DNA from 2 places in the Thalassolituus pacificus genome. Region 2 is predicted to be linked to the other one. Evidence: predicted binding sites of a transcription regulator. Region 2 holds the regulator's gene; the other holds the start of a gene.

The links. Region 2 encodes sigma-54, which starts transcription at its own class of promoters, with help from an activator protein. Its sites were predicted from a motif close to TGGCACNNNNNTTGCTNT; they were not measured.
Region 1: a site for sigma-54 is predicted at 5,607-5,624, ahead of NYR02_RS00430 (motility associated factor glycosyltransferase family protein). Genes of this name have one in related genera too.

The regions. Positions count from the first base shown of each region.
Region 1 is NZ_JAOANI010000002.1:82,790-90,683, reverse strand. Features, by position in the region: gene neuB (N-acetylneuraminate synthase) at 1-245, opposite strand, end outside; gene neuC (UDP-N-acetylglucosamine 2-epimerase) at 238-1,377, opposite strand; gene NYR02_RS00440 (LegC family aminotransferase) at 1,370-2,524, opposite strand; gene NYR02_RS00435 (NAD-dependent 4,6-dehydratase LegB) at 2,517-3,500, opposite strand; gene NYR02_RS00430 (motility associated factor glycosyltransferase family protein) at 3,503-5,539, opposite strand; gene NYR02_RS00425 (flagellin N-terminal helical domain-containing protein) at 5,789-7,894, shown strand, end outside.
Region 2 is NZ_JAOANI010000028.1:47,217-55,110, forward strand. Features, by position in the region: gene rapZ (RNase adapter RapZ) at 1-244, opposite strand, end outside; gene ptsN (PTS IIA-like nitrogen regulatory protein PtsN) at 299-757, opposite strand; gene hpf (ribosome hibernation-promoting factor, HPF/YfiA family) at 761-1,063, opposite strand; gene NYR02_RS14845 (RNA polymerase factor sigma-54) at 1,095-2,594, opposite strand; gene lptB (LPS export ABC transporter ATP-binding protein) at 2,723-3,448, opposite strand; gene lptA (lipopolysaccharide transport periplasmic protein LptA) at 3,445-4,074, opposite strand; gene lptC (LPS export ABC transporter periplasmic protein LptC) at 4,061-4,624, opposite strand; gene NYR02_RS14865 (KpsF/GutQ family sugar-phosphate isomerase) at 4,624-5,598, opposite strand; gene NYR02_RS14870 (calcium/sodium antiporter) at 5,595-6,557, opposite strand; gene NYR02_RS14875 (ABC transporter ATP-binding protein) at 6,742-7,554, shown strand; gene mlaE (lipid asymmetry maintenance ABC transporter permease subunit MlaE) at 7,554-7,894, shown strand, end outside.

The sequences.
Region 1 (7,894 bases), on a different contig from region 2:
TCATGGCTCAGCTCCAGTGCCTTTAACATTGTCTGCTGGTTTTGGTTTCGATCACCTGATGCTTTTTGATAGTCAGCCTTTTCTGCCTGACGGGTCGTCAGCATGGTACTGTCAAAAATCTGGAATTTAACAATATCTGCTTTGGCATTGAGTGCTGCATCGACAAGTTGCAGGGCCATATCGAGACTTCCATTATGGTTGACTCCAGCTTCAGCAATAATCAGTACGTGCCCCGGGTTATTCATAAAACTCTTTCTCCAGCAGCGATGAGAAGCTCAAACCTCTCAGGGCATGCAATACGTTTGCGCTTGTATCGCCCTGATCATAAGGATTACTGAATGGACCTTTATTGCTATTCAGAATCGTTTTCAAGGCAGACAGAATGTCCTCTGTAATGGGCTCCGCGTCTGTGACCGAGAGTGCGCGTTCTCTGCCTTTTTGCCTGCTGCCTATATTCAGTGTTCGTGTGCCCATTGATGGCGCTTCAATGATGCCGCTTGATGAATTTCCGACGACGGCATCCACCGCTTTGATCAGGGTTAAATAACGCTGCACGCCCAAGCTCTTATGAACGCTTATCCGTTCCGGATTTCTGGACTGAAATTCATGAATTTTGTTGATGATTGCCTTGTGCCCTGAATCGGAGTTTGGGTAAGTAATAATGATGCCAAGCCCAGGTATTCTTTCAAAGGCAGAGAGTATTTCATTCAACTCTCGTTCGCTTACGTCTGTTTCCAGGCTGTCTGGGTGATAGGTAAAAAGAATATTTTTCGGCTGCCATTTGATGTCCTGTTCCTGAATAAGCTGCTTCAGGTTCACTAGTGGCTGTTTCCGGCAGTTTTCGACGCCTGGCGCACCGACCAGAAATACGTGCGCTGGTGATTCCCCCATTTTCATCAGTCGCGTTTGAGCGGTTTCTGTAGCGCAAAAATGAATATGTGACAGTTTGCTGATGGCATGACGGAATTGATTATCCTGGGAACCAAAACTCAGTTCTCCACCGTGCATATGCAGAATCGGGATATTCATCATGCAGCAGGCCTGAGCTACCGCCAGCGTTTCATAACGATCACCGAGAATTAACACAGCGTCTGCCGCCAATTCAGGCAGAATTTCAGCCAGTCCGTTCAATACCGCAGCCGAACGTGTAACATTCCCTTTGGGGCTATCGTCTGAATAGTTCAGAGGAAGTGTTTTATATGAGGTAATTCCATCGTTTTTAATGTCTTCAATGGTGTTACCAAATGTTTTATCCAGGTGTGTGCCGCTGATAATCAGGCTGACCGAAAAGTCGTCAGCTTCATTCAGCACTTTCAGTACAGGGTGCAGCAGTCCATATTCTGCACGGGTTGCAGTAAAGCATGCAATTTTAATCATAACGGCGAGCCTCAAGTGGCACGCTGCTTGGCAGGCTCACTGCTCTGCTGTATAGCCAGTCTGTTTGTGGCAGCGGAATTTCAACCGCCGATTGCAGATGTTGTTGCCGGTGTAGTGGATACCAGGCGGGTCTTGCCTGGATATCGTGTTCTTTAAGGAACTGTAACAGCTCTTCTTTTTCTTCAGCACTGTTCATGATGACAGTATTGAGCCAATGATTAGATTGAGCTTCCGGGTTATTTACCAGGTTGTAGCCAAAAGGCTGAAAGAATTTCTTATATTCTTTATAAATTCCTTTTTTTATGCTGAGGAAATTTGGCAGTTTTTTGAATTGCGCGATTCCCAGGCTGGCATTCAAATTGGGTAAACGGTAATTGAATCCGGCCTCACTGTGACGAAACTCAAATGGGTCCGGGATTTTGGCTGTTGTCGATAAATGTTTCAGGCGCTTGGCTAGTGTTTCATCTTTGCAAAGGATCATGCCGCCAGCACCTGTGGTCATGATCTTATTGCCGTTAAAGCTTAAAATTCCACAGATACCAAAGGTTCCGCAATGCTTCCCTTGAGTAAAACTGCCCAATGCTTCGGCGGCATCTTCAATTAATGGGATTGACCAATTACGGCATATCTCGGCAATTTCCGCTATCTTTGCCGGCTCGCCGAATGAGTGCATGGGAACGCATGCCGCAATCCGGCGTTTACTGGCTTTATGAATGCAGATGTTTTCCTGCTGTTTGCATTCTTCTTCGAGAAATTGAAGTAAGGCTACCGGGCACATACTACCTTCAGGTAAGGCAATATCGATATAAACCGGTTTAGCTCCTGTTTGCAGGATGGCATGTCCGGTAGCAGCAAAACTTAATGACTGAGTCAGTACAATGTCTTCGCTATGAACTCCTAAAGCATGTAACGAAAGATGCAGTGCAGCGGTGCCATTGACTGTCGCAATGGCATGCCCCGATAAACAGAAATCAGCCATCAATTGTTCAAATTTCTGGATTTCAGGGCCAACTGAAGATACAAAGCTACCGCGAACGCAGGCGGCAACAGCAGACTCTTCTTCCTGCGTAAAAGATGGCCGGTGTAAAGAGATTGCACTTTCACCGGAATATAGAGATTGCATTAAATCTTTCAGCTGCTCAAACATTGTATTGGTCTGCTTTATAACGTGACAGATTATCGGGAATGCAGAACCATTCGATGGTTTTCTTCAGACCTTCTTCCAGTGATATCTGATGTTTATATCCGGTAAGCCGGAGCAGTTTACTGTTGTCGCACACCAGGCGATGAACCTCTGATTTTTCCGGGCGGATACGGTTGCTGTCGTGAATAATGTCGACACCGGAATTCATGATGTCACGGATCATATGAACGGTATCCAGAATGGATACTTCGGTGTTGCTGCCGATGTTGATTACTTCGCCAAGAGTCTGCTCTTTACCCAGTAAACTGATTAGACCATTACAGGTATCTTCAACAAAGTTAAAGTCGCGCGTCGGAGAAAGGTCACCAAGCTGTATATGGGTTTTGCCAGCAGCAATCTGCGTGATAATGGTCGGAATGACAGCACGTGCAGATTGGCGCGGACCGTAGGTGTTGAAAGGACGCGCCAGCGTGACTGGAAGATCAAATGCGTTGTAGTAACTCATTGCCATTGAATCAGAACTGATCTTGGACGCGCTATATGGAGACTGTGGCTGCAGTGGATGGTCTTCATCTATCGGTATATAGCGGGCAGTACCATAGACTTCGCTTGTCGATGTCTGAATAAAATGCTCGATGTTTTCGTTGCGTGCCGCCTGAAGTAAATTGACGGTGCCTTCAATATTGGTGGCAACGTAGCTGGCCGGCGCCTGATAAGAGTAAGGAATTGCAATCAGTGCGGCCAGATTAAAGACAGAAGAGCAGCCCTTGACCGCTTGTTGGCAGAAAAATGGATCGCGGATGTCACCACTGATCATTTCCATATCTTGCGTAAACGCAGAATTGTCCAGCCATCCCCAGGAGTTAAAGGAATTATAGAGCGTCATAGCTCTCACCGGATATCCGGCTTTAGCCAAATGTTCGGCTAAGTGGGAGCCAATAAAACCATCTGCACCAGTAATCAGAATGGGTCTTTGCATCGTTATACTCCATCAACCGCTTCGGTAATCATTTTAGTCAGCAATGGATCATTTTCGACGCTGACATCGCGATAGACAATCGAGCAGTAGTGTTCCGGCCATTCGTTAAGGAAGTCTTTGAAAACTTTTAGCCAGAGCTTAATAAACTCTGTTCTTTTTTCGCCATCAAGTGCATAAGCATGTGCATAGCCGATTGATAAGAAAAACCAGACTGATCCGCGAAAAATGTAATAGATTGTCTTGAGTTTCTGGTAAATATCTTCCTCAAGAAAGCGTGCAATCCGATACGAAGTATCAGAAAGGCTGCTCATGCTTATTTCCATATGATCAAGTTCGTTAAGAATCCGTGTTGAGACGCGGCGTATGGCGTCTTCAAGTAATTTTAGCTTGTCATCTTGCTCTTCCTGGTAAACCGGATCTCCTGCTTGCCTGATGATGGTCAGTGCACTTTTATAATCACCAGGCAGGTTTCGAATCTTTTCTTTAAAAACACCGATATCATTCAGCCATTCTGCATTATCGATTTTTGCTCCTAATGAGCAGTTGTATGCATGAAGTGTTCGGGTGTTCATGACTGAGGCCAGCTCGACCTCAACACGACGTTTTCCGGTGTAAAGAAAAGGTATGGTTTTAATGTTATTTCCCTGAACACCGGGAGTTGGCATGCCTTGTTCAAGATTATCCCAGGTGCTGTCTATCAGATCTTCGGGATTCTCATCGGTATAATAGATGCTGTCTTTGGAATGGTGCTTCTCCGGGTCAATGTAACCAAAGTCCATTCCAAACAAGAAAAGATTTTCAAATCCAAGGTGAAGGAAAACACCAAGACCGGCATTGGTGGCTGACGGAGTGCAACCAGAAACCACATTGTTTTCAGAAAACAGACTGGCCATCGCGGTGGAATCTTTGAAGTACATCTGCCTGCTTTCATATAGAGCAAAAATCTTCGGAGGGACCTGAGCTGCCGCCATGAGAGTGGTGCCGTTGGTATCGGAACGGGTAACGGTTCTGGAATAAGCCTCTGCCGCAACATAATCGGATTCAAGTTCAACCTGAAAATCAGGATGAATGCCATTTCTGCGCAGTACGTCGCGGGCAGAACCGCAGGAAACAATAATAGCTTTCTTCTGTGCGGCCCGGATCCAATCCATTCTTTCATCTAATGACGGCCCTGATCCAATGATAAGTACAGGAGTATCGGTATGAGTGCTGAGTGGTTTGCGCAGGCGGGGGATACCTGCGCGGAAGTTGTGCAGAGCATTATTCAGCTGGTTGATCTCATCATCGTAGTTTCCCCACAGGCTGTAGTACATCGTGATGTCTTTGCGTACACGAGCCAGAATTTTTTCATTACGATTCGTTCCCCGGTGGTTATAGAAAACGGTTGCCGTAGGAAAAAACGGAGGTTGTTTAACCAGGTGATTCCATAAGATACCGAATGCCGCATTGTCGTTATTGCCTGGCAACAACATAAGCGTCACAGATCTATGCGGGTCATTAATCAGGGGGAGGAAGAGGGCTTCCCAGTCAATGGTAAACAGGCTGGCGTAAAACTCGTCTTTATCCTTTTCACATATCACCAGGTGGTCAACGGAGACACTTTGGAGCAACTTTTCAATATGTAAACCCAACCCGACCCCCATGACGCATAGCATGGGGATGTGGTTATCAAAGGGATAAAAATTGAAATTCTCTTGCGTCAGCGGGCTTTCGTCCACGATCTCAGCCAGCTTTTTTGCTGAAAATCTTGGAATGGTAAAAGTATTGCGGAATCCGGTGGCTACGGTGAACAGCCGGTTGTTCCGGTGGCAGCGGTTAATAAATGTCAACACTTCCGATTCGGCTGCTTCTTCTGCATTGTTGATTAGTATTTGACCAGTCTCGGTGTTCAGTAACTGGAATATGTCCTTTTGCGTATCGGCATTCAGTCGTTTTTTTTCAGGACTGTGCTCATTCAGTAGCGGATAAAGTGCCGGAAAATTATCTCTTATAAATGACAAATTTTTGACTTTCAATGCGGCAAGGCGCTCTAAATTCATAGCAGAGTCTCTGATTGGTGGATGGCCTCGGCAAGTCGGCGACTTGATGGCGTCTTTTTGACTTAACGTAGCAGAGACTGTGCCATATGGGCATGGGTTGATGGTTATATATAGTTTAATTTTTATTCCTAAAGGTTCTTATTATTCTTTAAAGGACTTGGAATTGTTGCCGTTAACAAGGATGTACAACACGAACGCGCTGTTCGGGACGATCCGGCGGCGATTGTGAAATCTGTCGGAGGAACGGTTATGCCTCAAATTATTAATACCAACATTGCGTCGCTGAATGCTCAGCGCAACCTGGATAAGTCCCAGTCATCAAATCAACAGGCTTTGCAACGCTTGTCTTCTGGTCTGCGTATTAACAGCGCAAAAGATGATGCTGCCGGTCTGGCGATTTCCACCCGTTTTACGTCTCAGATTAAAGGTCTGAACGTTGCTGTGCGTAACGCAGGTGACGGTATCGCACTGGCTCAGACGGCTGAAGGTGCGTTGGGTTCTATGAATGAAAACTTGCAGCGTATCCGTGAGCTTGCGGTGCAGTCTGCAAACGCCACTAACTCAGATGTTGACCGCGAGGCTCTCCAGGCCGAGGTGGATCAGCTGGTTGCCGAGATCAGTCGTACTTCTGAAGAGACCGACTTTAACGGCCGTAAGTTGTTGGACGGTTCTTTTTCTGCAACCTTCCAGGTTGGTGCCAACGCGGGTCAGACTGTTGATGTTTCTATCTCAGAACTGACAGCGAACAAGTTAGGTGCTTCTGAGCAATCAGGTATTTCTGCCCAAGGTAAAGGTGCGGCTCTGCAGAATGGTGATTTGATCATCAATAACATTGCTGTCAGCCCATCAAAAGCGGCAGACGATACAGCCTCTACCAAGAACGCTTCCTTTAGTGCTATTGCCAAAACGGCGGCTATTAATGATGTGTACGATCAGACTGGCGTTAAAGCTTTCGCTAACGAGAACGTAGCTTCGGGTTCTGAAATGACTGCTAAGGCCGGTACGGTTACGCTGACCTTAAATAATGTGGATATCTCCCTTTCAACATCGACCGACTCTGCGGGAACCCGGGCTTCTGTTGTTGAAGCTATCAATGCTGTTTCTGATCAGACGGGTGTAACAGCGGTTTCTTCCGGTACTGATGCCAATGGCGTGCAGCTGGTTGCTGCCGATGGCCGCAATATTGATATCGCGTTTGGTTCTTTCACTGGTGGTATCACCTCTGATGCGGATGCGGCTGCGGCTACAGGTCTGGCCGCAGAAGAGACTTACTACGGTGGCTATACCCTGGTGGCTGATGGTGATGTCGATTCTGTAGCGATTACCGGTGGTGATGGTACCGGTAACGGTAATCTGGCTAATGCAGGTCTTAATCGCGGTACTTATGAAGCCGGTGCTGCACAGGTTGCTTCGACAGTGACCACGCTGACTACTGGTGCAGAGTTCAGTACTGATTTACCAACAGGTACTGCTGGTGCCCAGTTGTCGACGGCTCAGGGTCTGGTTTCTGATGGTCGAATCGCTTTCGGTACTTCTGAAACTGTTACGGTAACAACGAATGATGGTCAGTCGGCCAGCTTCAGTGCAGGCAGTACAGGTAATCTGGGTGCTAAAGAAATTGCTGATGCTATTAACGGTTTGGATGGCATTTCTGTAGCAGCAGAAACCAAACTCAAACTGGAAGCCGCCGGTGGTGATGGTTATTTTACTGGTGGGCAGCTTCAGGTCTTTGACAGCTCTACCGAAGGTAACGCACTGATTTCCATCAGTTTGTCGTCAACCGCTTCAACGGTTGAAGATATCGCCAACGCGATTAATGCGACGCCGTCCTCTGGCCTTGTAGCTACCTATGTTGCTGGTGCGACCGGTGGTGCGACTAACGGTGATGTTTTTATCACTGATGCTGACGGTGACACACTGGTCATTACCGGCGGCGCTGCGGCGGGTGGTACCACATCCAGCTTTGATGTGACTGTATACGATGCAACAGGTACCAGTAGTGCCAAGGTTGCGGGTGTTGGTGGTACGCAGACCACTGGTGTTCTGGTAACCGGTTACTTAAAAGATGTTGATGTTACTGGTGATGACCTGAAAAGCATTAGTCTCAGCAGTAACCTGGCTGTTGCTGGAATTGCAACATCAGGTTCGGTCACTGGCGGTAGTATCTTCAACTTTCGTGAAACGAATACTGGTGCTACGGATATCAACAGTGTTTCTGTTGATGCTGCACAGGAACCGGTGCGTGGTCTTAAAGAAGGTGACCTGACTATTAATGGCGTGAATATCGAAGCTGCAGATGTAAGCGCAGATAAAGCGTCTGCGACGGTAGCCTCGGATGGTTCAGCCATTCAGACT
Region 2 (7,894 bases):
GATATTCTGCACTGGGTAACTGATGCAGAACGTCATGGATGTTATCGAATGCGTGGGGCAGGTTGCGGGCGTCAACGCTGACCGCAACCTTGGCCAGCTTTTCTTCGATTTCGGTCTGACGGGCCAGTGCCGGCAGCAATGCAACCGGCAGGTTATCGATGCAATAGAAGCCAAGGTCTTCCAGCACGTGCAAGGCACTGGATTTACCAGAGCCTGAGCGGCCGCTGATGACGACTAAACGCATGCCTTGCTCCTCTGTTGTTGCGTTTGCCTGAGCTTGATCAGACCCGCCTTATGTTCAGTATTCGCTTAATGCCCGCTGATAAAATTGCTGTGCATCCGGCGCTTTACGCAGGGCTTCGCGGTAGGCTGGCTCGCTGAAATTCCGCGCCAGCATCGCTAATACCTGCAGATGTTGTTCGGTGGCTTCTTCCGGTACCAGCAGGGCGAAGACCAGATCGACCGGCTGGCGGTCGATGGCATCGTAATCCACAGGTTCCATCAGTCGCAGCAGTACGCCCATCGCCTGGTCACATTGTTTCAGGCGGCAGTGGGGAATGGCGATGCCTTCGCCAATCCCGGTACTGCCCAGGCGTTCACGGCTGAGTAATCGCTCGTAAATATCGTCGGCGGAACTATCGCTGAGTTGCTCAGCGATAAAACCTGCCAGGTACTCCAGCAACTTCTTTTTACTGGAAACCGGGGCATCAATCAGAGTGCGTTCCGGTGTGAGGATATCCTCGATGCGAATGTCCATTAATCAGCCTTGTCCGTGTTGCCGCGCCACCAGTTTTTCTTTGTGTTTCAGTACCTGACGGTCGAGTTTGTCGGTCATCTGATCAATAGCGGCGTACATATCGTCGTTTTCGGCGCTGGCATGCAGATCGGCACCACTGACGTGGATGGTGGCTTCGGCAATCATGCGCTCTTTGATCACGGTCAGGGTGACCTGGCCGTTGGTAATGTTGTCAAAGTGGCGTCCCAGCTTGGACATTTTTTCGTCTACGTAAGTTTGCAGAGATTCGGTAACGTCAACGTGGTGACCGCTGATATTAATCTTCATGTCCAACTCCTTGTTGCTGGCTTGTTGTTTTTCAAATCAATTGTTTACGTTCATTCGATGGCGGAATCATCATGGCTTCACGGTATTTGGCCACCGTACGCCGCGCCACCTGAATGCCTTTATCCCCCAGTACCGCCGCGATTTTGTTGTCGCTCAGCGGTTTGCGGGTGTTTTCTTCGGCAATCAGTTTTTTAATCATGGCACGGATTGCGGTGGAGGAACATTCGCCGCCGCCATCGGTGCTGACATGGCTGGAGAAAAAGTACTTCAGTTCGAAGATTCCGCGTGGTGTATGCATGTATTTCTGCGTCGTCACACGGGAAATAGTGGATTCGTGCATGCCAACGGCTTCGGCAATATCATGCAGAACCAGTGGCTTCATGGCCTCTTCGCCCTGTTCGAAAAACTCAATCTGATATTCAACGATTTTGGTGGCCACTTTCAGCAGGGTTTCATTACGGCTTTGCAGGCTTTTGATAAACCAGCGGGCTTCCTGCAGGTGATCACGCAAGAAGGCGTTGTCGGTGCTGTTATCAGAACGGCGCACCAGTGAGGCGTAATCGGCATTAACGCGCAGTTTTGGCGCAATATCGGGGTTCAGCTCAACCCGCCATTCGTCGCGGATATTGCGCACCAGAACATCCGGTACCACGTATTCGGCCTGTTCGGCGCTGATGCCGGAGCCCGGCTTAGGGTTCAGTTCTTTGATCAGACGCAGGACGGCTTTGAGGTCATCTTCACGCAACTTGGTTTTGCGCATCAGCGTTGGGTAATCTTTGCTGCCGAGCAGCTCGATATAATCGCGGATCACCATTTTGGCTTCGCTCAGCCACGGGGTTTCGGCTGGCAGCTGCTGTAATTGCAGCATCAGGCATTCACGCAGGTCGCGGGCAAAAGCACCGGCCGGATCAAATTGTTGCAGACGATGCAGTACGGCCATCACTTCGTCTTCTTCGACGTCCAGTGCGGGGTCCATGCTTTCCAGAATGTCTTCGACAGTGGTGTGCAGGTAGCCGTCGTCATCGACGCCGTCGATCAGCATCAGGGCGATTTCACGGTCGGTGTCGGACATGGGGGTCAGGTTCAGTTGCCACAGCAGATGATCCTGCAGATCTTCGGTGCTGGCGTGACGCGAGTCGTAATCGAAATCGTCGTCGATGGCGTTACTGCTGCTGCCGGAGGCAACGCTGGCGGTGGTCTGGTAGGTATCTTCCCACTGACTGTCGACGGGCAGGTCGTCAGGTAATTGCTCTTGCGACCACTGTTCGTCCAGCTCCGGCGTGTCGTTGTGGCTGTCATCCTGACTGCTGACTTCGTTGCTGGTGGTGGTGTCGTGATCGCTGTTGCGTGACAGGTCGGGCAGATCATCGTGCTCGTGCTCTTCCACTTCGAGCATCGGGTTGGAATCGAGGGCTTCCTGAATCTCCTGCTGCAGATCAAGGGTGGACAGCTGAAGCAGGCGGATGGCTTGTTGCAACTGAGGGGTCATGGTCAGGTGCTGACCCATCTTTAACTGAAGAGACGCTTTCATAAAAGTTCAGTAATCACTCAGTATCGGCATAGTCTGTGCATTATACGCCAAGCGGTAAACCTTGGAATCTTTTGTGCATATTCCTTTGCGCTGAATCATCAGCAGCGTCCTGGCTGCCAGGGTCGCCATCACAGGCGGAAATCCTCGCCCAGATACACTTTACGTACCTGCTCGCTGGCGAGTACCTGCTCGGGGGTGCCTTCGGCAATAATGTGGCCGCCTCCGACAATATAGGCTTTCTCACAGATAGCCAGAGTTTCACGTACGTTGTGGTCGGTAATCAGTACGCCAATTCCCCGCGCTTTAAGCTGGCGGATGATGTCCATGATGTCAGCTACAGAAATTGGGTCAACCCCGGCGAAGGGCTCATCGAGCAGAATAAACGACGGCTCTGCGGCCAGTGCGCGGGCAATCTCTACGCGGCGGCGCTCACCACCAGACAGCGACATGCCCAGGCTGCTGCGGATGTGCTGAATATGAAACTCATTGAGCAGATCTTCCAGCTTTTCCAGACGCTGCGCGCGGTTGAGGTCTTTGCGCGTTTCCAGAATGGCGAGGATATTATCGGCGACACTCAATTTGCGGAAAATGGAGGCTTCCTGCGGCAGGTAGCCAATGCCCTTTTGCGCCCGGCCGTGCATCGGCAGATGGCTGATATCTTCGTCATCGATTTTGATACGGCCTTTGTCGGCCTGCACCAGATTCACAATCATATAAAAACAGGTGGTTTTACCGGCACCGTTAGGGCCGAGTAAACCGACAATCTGGCCGCTGTGCACCGACATAGAGACATCTTTAACGACTTCCCGGCCGTTATAGCTTTTTGCCAGGTTTTCGGCTTTCAGCGTTTTCATGGCTGTTCCTGCGCAGGAGTATCGTTAAATGTACTGTTGTCAGTGCCGTTATTGGCCGCGTTGCCGGTGGCCGGTGGCTGTGACTCTTGGGCAGGAGCCTGCGGCTGGATAACCACTTTGATGCGTTGCTTCTCGCCGTCGCCAGCAGGCTGACCGGTGGTATTCGTACCGCCACTGGCCGTGACCGTTTCTTTGGTCATGTCGTAGAGAATGTTCTCGCCGCTGAATTGGTTGCCATCCTGTTGCAGCTGGGCGTTACCCTGAACTTTGATTTCACGCTGCTGGGCAAAGTAATGAATGCGCGTGCCATGGGCTTTGGTCAGCGGTTTGCCGGCATTAACCTGTTGCTGATAGCGCGCCGGATTGTCTGTGCTGCCTTCGGCAACGGCTTCTTCCAGCGTGTCGTTGGTGCGGATAATCAGTAAGCGGTCTGATTCAATGCGCAGCGTGCCCTGAGTCAGAACAACATTGCCTTCGTAGATCACCACGCCCGCTTTGCGGTCAAGTTCGGCGCGTTCAGAAAGAATGGTCATCTCCTGTTGCCAGTCGTCGGGCAGGGCCTGCGCGACGGGCACACTGCACAGGAGAAACAAGCTGGCCAGAAGGCGGTGATTATTGCGGAACATAGCGGGTATCCACCTGTGATTTGAATTCCATGCGCTGGCGCGCGATATCCAGTGTCATACCGGTTGCGTTAATACGGGTTTGGGGGCTGGTAATGATTACCGGCTGGTCGGTTTCGGCCAGCTGCTGGCGGCTGTGATAGGTCAGTGTGCTGGTCTCAACCAGTATGTCGTCGCTGGGTTGGGTGGGGTTCAGCGGACGGATTTCTACCTGACCAACAAGACGCAGCGATTGTTCGTCATCCAGCATCGTTCCTTCGAGGGCATTCACCTGCCAGGTCTGGCCTTCATCATCGGCGGACATCAGCAGTGGCTCGGCAAATAAGGTACTTTTGGTTTGCGGATAATGCGTTGAGCGGGCGGCAACAAAGGTTTGTTGCAGCTTGCCACTGTTGTCGTACTGGCGGTTATACAGACCTTCACCATAGTAATCCGGCTCATGGTTCTGTTGTTCGCTCAGGGCAGGAGCCTGTTCCTGGGTGTAGCGATCGACTGCCAGCAGGGCCAGACCAAAAAACAGGGTCAGCAGCAGCAGCAGATAGCGCTTGCGCATCAGATAACGCCTGCGCGTAACAGATCATGCATATTGATTACGCCAACGGTTTGGTCGCCATCTTTAACCACCAGGGCGTTGATTTTGTTGTCTTCCATCAGCTTCAGCGCTTCGGCCGCAAGGGTGCCCGGCGTGGTGGTTTTACCGCCGACGGTCATAACATCGGCCATGGTGGCGGTGTGGATGTCGACACCGTTATCAATCGCGCGGCGTAAATCGCCATCGGTGAAAATACCGCTCAGCTTGCCGTTGTCCTGCACTGTGGTCATGCCCAGGCCTTTGGACGTTACCACCAACAGTGCTTCTGACAGCGTTGCCGCAGACGTTACTACCGGAATCTGGCTGCCACCGTGCATGATGTCTTCTACTTTAAGCAGCAGACGACGGCCAAGTGAGCCGCCCGGATGGGAGAAAGCGAAATCTTCGGCGGTAAAGCCACGGGCTTCCAGCAGCGCAACGGCCAGTGCATCCCCCATGACCAGAGCACAGGTGGTGGAGGAGGTTGGTGCCAGGTTCAGCGGACAGGCTTCCTGATTCACTCCGGTATTCAGGTGCGCATTTGCGGCACGGCCGAGGGTGGATTCCGGATTGCCGGTCATGCTGATCAGCGCGGTGCCGAGGCGTTTCAGCAGTGGCAGCAGGCTGGTTACTTCGCCGGTTTCGCCGGAATTAGACAGGGCAATCACAACATCAGAAGGCTGAATCATGCCCATATCGCCGTGGCTGGCTTCACCCGGGTGTACAAAAAAAGCCGGGGTGCCGGTGCTGGCCAGTGTCGCCGCCATCTTGTTGCCAATATGACCGGACTTGCCCATGCCGGTGACTACAACGCGCCCTTTGCAGTTCAGAATTAACTGGCAGGCGGTGGCAAAATCATCGGTCAGGCGACCTTCCAGCTGAGCAATGGCCTCCTGCTCCAGTTTAATGGTGCGGCGGGCAGATTGCAGAAAATCAAAATTCATATCAGTGGTCATGAGTTAGCCATAAAAAACAGAGATGCCAGATAGCCAGCGTAGCTGGTGGTCAGGAACAGACCGGCGAAACGTCCAAGATAGCCCTTACGATAACTGATTAAAAACAGAACCAACAGGGCGAGGGTCAGCGCCATCATAACCGCGTAGTCGCGGTACAGCGCCAGTGGATCAACCACGGTCACAGCCAGTAAACCAGGAATCGGCATAACGGTGAGCAGGTTGAAAATGTTGGAGCCAATAACGTTGCCGATGGCAATGTCGTGGTGGCCTTTGAGTGCACTGGCAACCGAGGCCGCCAATTCGGGCAAGCTGGTGCCGATGGCAACGATGGTCAGGCCGATGATTAAATCGCTGACACCATAAGCGCGGGCAATTTCGGTTGCACCCCAGACCAGTAGCTTGGAGCTGAACATCAGTGCGACCAGTCCGGCTACCAGCCAGAACAGTGCGATGCGCATGGGGGTGTTTTCGATTTCGGCGGCTTCGTCTTCATCAACAATGGCTTCACCGGATTCGCTGGTATCAAGAAACATCAGATACAGCGCGACCGCCATTGAACCAAATAAAATGATGGCATCGGTCATGTTCAGTTCAAGGTCGGCCAGTGTCAGGCCACCAATAATGCTGATCAGGATGAGCAACGGCAGTTCTTTTTTCAGCAGCTTCTTTTGCAGCGGGATCGGGCTGATGAGAGCGGTGATACCCAGTACCAGGGCAATGTTAGTGATGTTGGAGCCGAGGGCGTTACCAATGGCCAGGTTGCCGGCGCCGTCGAGGGAGGCTACGGCCGATACGAACATCTCCGGTGCGGAGGTGCCCATGGCAACAATGGTCAGGCCTACAACCAGCGGAGACATGCCAAGGCGGCGGGCGGAAGCAGCAGCGCCAATAACAAACTTGTCAGCACTCCATACCAAAATAATAAGACCAGCAATAACGGCAGCATAGGCTGTGAGCATGGGGCACCAGGGTTAATTAGCAGCAGAAAATTCAGCGCGTCATTGTACCCAAGGTAATTCTGCACGCAATTGCAACTCAGCGTTTTATTCGGAGCTCATTACAATAGTTTACAGCCGTTGGTTCCACCCGGACATTCCGCTATGCTAGCCCGACTATCCGTACCGAGTTAAAAGGACGACATTCATGTCCGTCAGTCAGCCCTACGTCTCTGTTCGTGGAATGAGCTTCAGCCGTGGTGAGCGGCTGATTTACAATAATATGGATGTGGATTTTCCGCGTGGCAAAGTGACGGCCATTATGGGACCGAGCGGAACCGGTAAAACCACACTGTTACGTCTTATCGGTGGCCAGCTGTTACCCGACAGCGGCTCTATTATGGTCGACGGGCACAACGTACCGGATTTATCGCGCAAAGATCTGTTTGATCTGCGCCGTAAAAAAATGGGCATGTTGTTTCAGACCGGTGCACTGTTCACCGACCTTAATGTTTTCGATAACGTGGCCTTTCCGCTGCGTGTTCACACCGACTTACCGGAATCCATGATCCGCGATCTGGTGCTGATGAAGCTCGAGGCGGTTGGTCTGCGCGGTGCGCGACATCTTTCTCCGGCCGAACTGTCCGGCGGCATGGCCAGACGGGTCGCTCTGGCGCGCTCTATTGCCATGGACCCGGAAATTATTATGTACGACGAGCCGTTTACCGGCCTCGATCCGATCTCCATGGGCATGATCGTTAAACTGATCCGTGGTCTTAATGAAGCGCTGGGACTGACCAGCCTGCTGGTGTCCCACGATGTCGAAGAATCCTGCGCTATTGCCGATTACCTCTGCCTGTTGTCCGATGGCCGGGTGATTGGTTTTGGTACGCCGGAAGAATTAATGAACGAAGGTAACGATGAAGTCCGGCAGTTCCTGCGGGGCGAGCCTGATGGTCCGGTGCCTTTCCATTATCCGGCTGATGATTACCGCGCAGATATTCTGGCAGGAGTGAATTAATGCTGGCCAAATTAATGGACAAAATACAAGCCGTTGGCCGCACAGGCACCAGTGTGATTGAGGCCATTGGCCGTGGCACGCTGCTGCTGAAAAATTCGCTGTTGTGGGGCGGGCCGGGCAGTGCGGGCTTTCATGATCTGCTCAAACAGATTTACTCCGTAGGCGTGCGCTCTCTCATTATTATTGTGGTGGCCGGTTTCTTCGTCGGCATGGTGCTGGGATTGCAGGGCTATAACATCCTGATCGATTTCGGTTCCGAAGCGGCACTCGGCACCATGGTATCGCTGACGTTGTTGCGGGAATTGGGCCCGGTGGTCACCGCGTTACTGTTTGCCGGTCG